DNA from 2 places in the Sedimentibacter sp. MB35-C1 genome. Region 1 is predicted to be linked to the other one. Evidence: a T-box and tRNA genes for the amino acid it is inferred to sense, from the RefSeq annotation. Region 1 holds a T-box; the other holds one or more tRNA genes.

Region 1 (3,250 bases):
CGATGTCTGCTCTAAAAAACGTAGGCGTGGACTCATTAATAAAGCTTATAATAAAATATTTAAAACCTGGCCCCATGTACTTTCCTTCGGATTATATAACAGACAGACCTGAAAGATTCGTGGTTGCTGAAATAATAAGAGAAAAAGCTTTAATGTACCTTCAGGAAGAGGTTCCTCACGGCATAGCTATTGAAGTTGAGGAAATGAAGGAGAGAAAGAACAGGAACCTTGTGGACATACGTGCAAATATACTTTGCGAAAGAAAGTCTCATAAAAGTATTATCATAGGCAAGGACGGAAGAAAAATCAAAGGTATAGGAAAGAGCGCAAGAGAGGATATAGAAGGACTTTTGGGCAGTCAGGTAAACCTTCAGCTTTTTGTAAAAATATCTGAAAATTGGAGAGATAACAACTACCTGCTGAGAACGCTGGGATACGATAAAAAATGATAACTGATGAAATTCTTGTGGTAAAGGAAGTAAGCTATAAGGAAAATGATAAAATTCTTCATGCGCTGTCAAGGACAAGAGGAAAGATACAAATTATGTCAAAAGGTTCAAAAAAAAGCATTTCTCGCTTAATAAATGCTTCACAGCTTTTTGCGCACTCCAAATGTTCCATGACAATATCCAGAGATATGTATATTATGACATCTGCTGAGCTTATAGACAATTTTTACAATCTAAAAAATAATATAGACGCTTTTTTTTACGGTAATTATATTTTAGAACTTATTAGCTATGTGGCTCAGGAAAATGAATATGATATGCGCATTTTTGATATGACTGTAGCTGTGCTTCATCACCTGTCGGTGTTTACAAAGGATTTTGATAAATTGACTGCGGCATATGAACTTAAACTTGTATCCATGCTGGGATACATGCCCGGCTTAAAGTATTGCCTGTCTTGTGGAAAGGAAATTGAAAATCAGTCATTGTTTTCCATTAAGGATGGCGGCTTGTTTTGCAATGAGTGCGTAAATTATGGAAATGGAATAAATGTAACTTATAGTGAAATACTAACTATGGAAAAAATTTTAAGAACAAGGTTTGAAAATATTGGCTCTGTTGAAATAAACCAAAAGCTCTTACAATTAATTAGGAATTTCCTGTTTTATTATATCGGTAAAAACAGCTTTGCCACATTAAAGTTACTATGAAAAGAAAGGATAACATATGGAAAACGACAAACTACAAAAAATCGATGATATTCTTAAACGAACAAATACTGACTATTCAACAGCTAAACAGGCTCTTGAGGATGCAAACGGAGACGTTCTTGAAGCAATTATTCTGATAGAAAACCAAGGCAAACATCAGAGCAATTCTCAAAACGGACCAAACAAAGGTGAACAGATACTAAATCAGCTGAAAGATATTTTAGCAAAAGGTAATGCAACTAAATTGACAATAAAGAAAAATAACGAAACTATAATCAATGTACCTGTAACAGCAGGATTGATAGGTGCTTTTATTGCTCCTTTTTTATCGGCTGCAGGTATTACCGCAGCGCTTCTGACTCAGTGCTCGGTTGAAATTACACAGACTGACGGCAAAGTGGTTGATCTTGGTCAAAAAGTTGACCAGGGAATGGATGCAGTCAAGGATGTAATGCAAGATATGAAACACGGAGCCGAAAACTTTAGAGATGACATTAAACAGGGAGCCACCGACTTTAAAGAGGATATATCCGACTCAATCAATAAAAATAAAGATGAACTCTAAATTGTTCTTGACATAAAAACGTAATTTTGTTACATTATAGTTAATGTTGAGACTGTGATAAAGAAGAGTAATCTATGCAGAAATTCTTAGAGAGTCAGATTAGGTGAAAGCTGATATTAACGCATAGGTGAAGGGAGCTTTTGAGTCCTTTGTTTAAAGAGGACAAAGCGATTGCTTTGTCAAATAGGGTGGAACCGCGGAATTAATCTTTCGTCCCTATATGGGATGAAAGATTTTTTGTGTTTACATAATTAGATCGTTAAATTGGCTTGTCACCGAAAATTTTTTATCCTTAGAAAATATCACATTAAATGGAGGCTGTCATGGCAAAAAAAGAAAAGAACAAATTAGAAAAACTTGTTTCACTATCTAAATCAAGGGGTATTATATTCCCGGGATCAGAAATTTACGGGGGATTGGCAAATACATGGGATTATGGCCCTTTGGGCGTTGAAATAAAAAACAATGTTAAAAAAGCATGGTGGAAGAAATTTATCCAGGAAAGTCCGCACAATGTAGGACTGGATGCAGCAATACTGATGAACCCTACAACTTGGGTAGCTTCAGGGCACGTTGGAGGATTCAGCGATCCTCTTATGGACTGCAAAGACTGTAAATCCAGATTTAGAGCTGATAAATTGATTGAAGACTATATGCATGAAAAAAATGAATTTCAAGTGGTTGACGGATGGACAAATAATCAAATGGAAGAATACATTGCAGAAAATAATATTAAATGTCCGGAATGCAAGTCAACAAACTTTACTGCTATAAGAAAATTCAATCTTATGTTTAAAACGTTTCAGGGTGTAACTGAAGATTCTCAGTCGGAGATATATTTGAGACCTGAAACAGCACAGGGCATATTTGTAAATTTCAAAAATGTTGCACGTTCTACAAGAAAAAAAATACCTTTCGGTATAGGTCAAATAGGAAAATCATTTAGAAATGAAATTACTCCCGGCAATTTTACATTTAGAACCAGAGAATTTGAACAGATGGAACTTGAATTTTTCTGCAAGCCCGGAGAAGACCTAGAGTGGTTCTATTATTGGAAAGAATTCTGCATGAACTGGTTGCTCAGTCTTGGAATGACGAAAGAAAATGTTCGATTCAGAGATCATGAGCAGGCTGAATTATCTCACTACAGCAATGCAACATCTGATATTGAATATCTGTATCCGTTTGGTTGGGGAGAGCTTTGGGGAGTTGCGGACAGAACAGATTTTGACTTAAAGGCTCACATGAGTACTTCAGGAGAAGATTTATCTTATCAGGATCCTGTTACCAATGAAAAATACGTACCATACTGTATTGAACCATCATTGGGTGCTGACAGAGTAATGCTTGCATTATTACTGGATGCGTACAAGGAAGAAACTTTAGAAGACGGAACAGAAAGGTCAATGCTGAAACTTCACCCTGCATTAGCTCCGTATAAGGCAGCAATATTCCCTCTGACAAAGAAGCTTAGCGAGCCTGCAACTGAGCTGTACCATACGCTTCAAAAACATTTTAATGTGGAT
Region 2 (3,250 bases), 1.2 Mb from region 1:
AAAGGTAAAAGTAGAACGCTTAAATAATCTGATAATATAAAAAAGCTGTGTTTTTTCACAGCTTTTGTTTTATCCAATTATCCTAATCAAATTATGCAGTAAAAAAGCAGCCGGATTTTCCAGCTGCGCTTCTGGTGCCCAAACGCGGAATCGAACCACGGACACGGAGATTTTCAGTCTCCTGCTCTACCGACTGAGCTATCTGGGCAAATTCGGTCTCATTTCCCATTTTTTTGCTCCTTGCGTCGCATAAATTGAGTCATGAGTGGGCCTTCAAGGACTCGAACCTTGGACCTACCGGTTATGAGCCGGGCGCTCTAACCAACTGAGCTAAAGGCCCAAAACAAATTGTTTTGGTATAGTGGGCTTAGATGGACTCGAACCATCGACCTCACGCTTATCAGGCGTGCGCTCTAACCACCTGAGCTATAAGCCCGTCTTAAGTATCGGGGCGGCAGGATTTGAACCCGCGGCCCTCTGGTCCCAAACCAGATGCGCTACCAAACTGCGCTACGCCCCGAATATGTAGTAACGGAGAAGGAGGGATTTGAACCCTCGCATCCTTGTCAGATCTACTCCCTTAGCAGGGGAGCCTCTTCGGCCACTTGAGTACTTCTCCATTTATATTGAATGATCCATCGGCGATTCGAACGCCGGACACCTTGATTAAAAGTCAAGTGCTCTGCCTGCTGAGCTAATGGATCATAATAAATTAAAATGGCTGGGATGGCAGGATTCGAACCTACGCATACTAGAGTCAAAGTCTAGTGCCTTACCGCTTGGCGACATCCCAATTTTTAACTGGGGTAGTAGGATTTGAACCCACGAATGCCAGAGTCAGAGTCTGGTGCCTTACCGCTTGGCGATACCCCAATAAAATGCACCCAGGAGGATTCGAACCCCCGGCACACGGATTAGAAGTCCGTTGCTCTATCCTACTGAGCTATGGGTGCAAAGAATTTTGGAGGCGCCATCCAGATTTGAACTGGAGATCTAGGTGTTGCAGACCTGTGCCTTACCACTTGGCTATAGCGCCTCGATGTTAAGTATTGGGGTGAATAGTGGGAATCGAACCCACGACCTCCAGAGCCACAATCTGGCGCCCTAACCGACTAGGCCATATCCACCAAAACATAACTTGGAGCGGGTGAAGGGAATCGGACCCTCGCGACCAGCTTGGAAGGCTGGGGCTCTACCATTGAGCTACACCCGCAAAATAAATTTATATTGGAAGCGGAAGACGAGATTCGAACTCGCGACCCTCGCCTTGGCAAGGCGATGCTCTACCACTGAGCCACTTCCGCATTGGTGGAAGAGATTGGATTCGAACCAATGAAGGCGGTGCCAACGGATTTACAGTCCGTCCCCTTTAGCCACTCGGGAACTCTTCCGATTTTAAAACACTCTTACAACTGAGCCAAGCCTAAACTATGACCCTACCGGGATTCGAACCCGGGTTATCGCCGTGAGAGGGCGGTGTCTTAACCGCTTGACCATAGGGCCTTTATAGCCATCGTAGTTTCTTTCACATATTTGCTTACTCGCTGTCGCTCATGCAAATCTGGAACTCATTGCGGTTGACCAACCGTCGATTTTTCAGAACAGAACTCTGAAAAATCGGTTAGGTCATACCCGGCGACGTCTTACTTTCCCAGGCAGTTGCCCGCCAAGTATCATCAGCGCTGAAGAGCTTAACTTCCGTGTTCGAGATGGGTACGGGTGTGTCCTCTTCGCTATTGTCACCAGATAATGTTTTTGTAAGTTTTGAACTGACTATCTAAAGCCTTTGCCCTAACAACATCGCAGTCTCATTCACCAAATTTTCTGCTCCTTACGTCGCAAAATTTGGGAATTCGTTGCGGATGACCTACCGCCATTTTTCAGAACAGAACTCTGAAAAATCGGGTTAGGTCATACCCGGCGACGTCTTACTTTCCCAGGCAGTTGCCCGCCAAGTATCATCAGCGCTGAAGAGCTTAACTTCCGTGTTCGAGATGGGTACGGGTGTGTCCTCTTCGCTATTGTCACCAGATATATAAAAGTTCTTTCAGAACTTTCAAAATCGCATAGGAATTTTTAGATTAGACATTTTTGCGCAGTCTCATTTACCAATTTACTTGCTCCTTGCGTCGCATAAATTGGGAATTCGTTGCGAATGACCTACCTTCAATTTTTTTCTCCTTTTAGTCGAAAATATTGGGTTAGGGCATCTTTGAGGTCAAGACCTCGACCTATTAGTATTGCTCAGCTGAATGCATTGCTGCACTTACACATGCAACCTATCAACCCGTTAACATATCGGGGGTCTTACTCACTTGCGTGATGGGAAATCTTATCTTAGGGCTAGTTTCGCGCTTAGATGCTTTCAGCGCTTATCTAATCCAGACTCAGCTACTCAGCTATGCCACTGGCGTGACAACTGATGCACCGGCGGTCTGTCCATTCCGGTCCTCTCGTACTAGGAACAGCTCCCTTCAAATTTCCTGCGCCCACGGCGGATAGGGACCGAACTGTCTCACGACGTTCTGAACCCAGCTCGCGTGCCTCTTTAATGGGCGAACAGCCCAACCCTTGGGACCTGCTTCAGCCCCAGGATGAGACGAGCCGACATCGAGGTGCCAAACCTCCCCGTCGATGTGGACTCTTGGGGGAGATAAGCCTGTTATCCCCAGGGTAGCTTTTATCCGTTAAGCGATGGCCTTTCCACTCGGTGCCACCGGATCACTAAGTCCAACTTTCGTTCCTGCTCGAGATGTCTCTCTCGCAGTCAAGCTCCCTTCTGCCTTTACACTCTTCGCACGATTTCCGACCGTGCTGAGGGAACCTTTGAGCGCCTCCGTTACTCTTTCGGAGGCGACCGCCCCAGTCAAACTGCCCAACTGACAGTGTCCATATACCGGTTCACGGTATCATGTTAGAAATTCAGTAACAATAGAGTGGTATCCCAACGTTGGCTCCACCGATACTGGCGTACCGATTTCTCTGCCTCCCACCTATTCTGTACAATTGCTACCGAATTCCAATGTCAGCCTGCAGTAAAGCTCCATGGGGTCTTTCCGTCCTGCCGCGGGTAACTCGCATCTTCACGAGTACTACAATTTCACCGGATCTATTGTTGAGACAGTGCCCAAATCGTTACACCTTTCGTGCGGGTCGGAACTTACCCGACAAGGAATTTCGCTACCTTAGGACCGTTATAGTTACGGCCGCCGTTTACTGGGGCTTAAGTTCAAAGCTTCTCTTTCGATGA

Evidence for each region. The T-box of region 1 lies ahead of RBQ61_RS11550 (glycine--tRNA ligase). A T-box ahead of a tRNA ligase gene usually reads a tRNA of that ligase, here a tRNA-Gly.
Region 2: it has a tRNA-Gly gene. The T-box ahead of RBQ61_RS11550 (glycine--tRNA ligase) is inferred to sense a tRNA for this amino acid. The anticodon was not compared.

Annotation. Positions count from the first base shown of each region.
Region 1 covers NZ_CP133188.1:2,412,865-2,416,114, reverse strand. The annotation lists gene era (GTPase Era) at 1-449, shown strand, start outside; gene recO (DNA repair protein RecO) at 446-1,159, shown strand; gene RBQ61_RS11555 (DUF4342 domain-containing protein) at 1,176-1,724, shown strand; T-box leader at 1,770-1,945, shown strand; gene RBQ61_RS11550 (glycine--tRNA ligase) at 2,048-3,250, shown strand, end outside.
Region 2 covers NZ_CP133188.1:1,259,372-1,262,621, reverse strand. The annotation lists tRNA gene RBQ61_RS05850 (tRNA-Phe) at 133-208, opposite strand; tRNA gene RBQ61_RS05845 (tRNA-Ile) at 267-340, opposite strand; tRNA gene RBQ61_RS05840 (tRNA-Ile) at 363-436, opposite strand; tRNA gene RBQ61_RS05835 (tRNA-Pro) at 447-520, opposite strand; tRNA gene RBQ61_RS05830 (tRNA-Ser) at 533-619, opposite strand; tRNA gene RBQ61_RS05825 (tRNA-Lys) at 632-704, opposite strand; tRNA gene RBQ61_RS05820 (tRNA-Gln) at 719-793, opposite strand; tRNA gene RBQ61_RS05815 (tRNA-Gln) at 802-873, opposite strand; tRNA gene RBQ61_RS05810 (tRNA-Arg) at 880-953, opposite strand; tRNA gene RBQ61_RS05805 (tRNA-Cys) at 963-1,036, opposite strand; tRNA gene RBQ61_RS05800 (tRNA-His) at 1,051-1,127, opposite strand; tRNA gene RBQ61_RS05795 (tRNA-Gly) at 1,140-1,213, opposite strand; tRNA gene RBQ61_RS05790 (tRNA-Gly) at 1,233-1,304, opposite strand; tRNA gene RBQ61_RS05785 (tRNA-Tyr) at 1,307-1,391, opposite strand; tRNA gene RBQ61_RS05780 (tRNA-Glu) at 1,432-1,503, opposite strand; rRNA gene rrf (5S ribosomal RNA) at 1,631-1,747, opposite strand; rRNA gene rrf (5S ribosomal RNA) at 1,916-2,032, opposite strand; rRNA gene RBQ61_RS05765 (23S ribosomal RNA) at 2,215-3,250, opposite strand, start outside.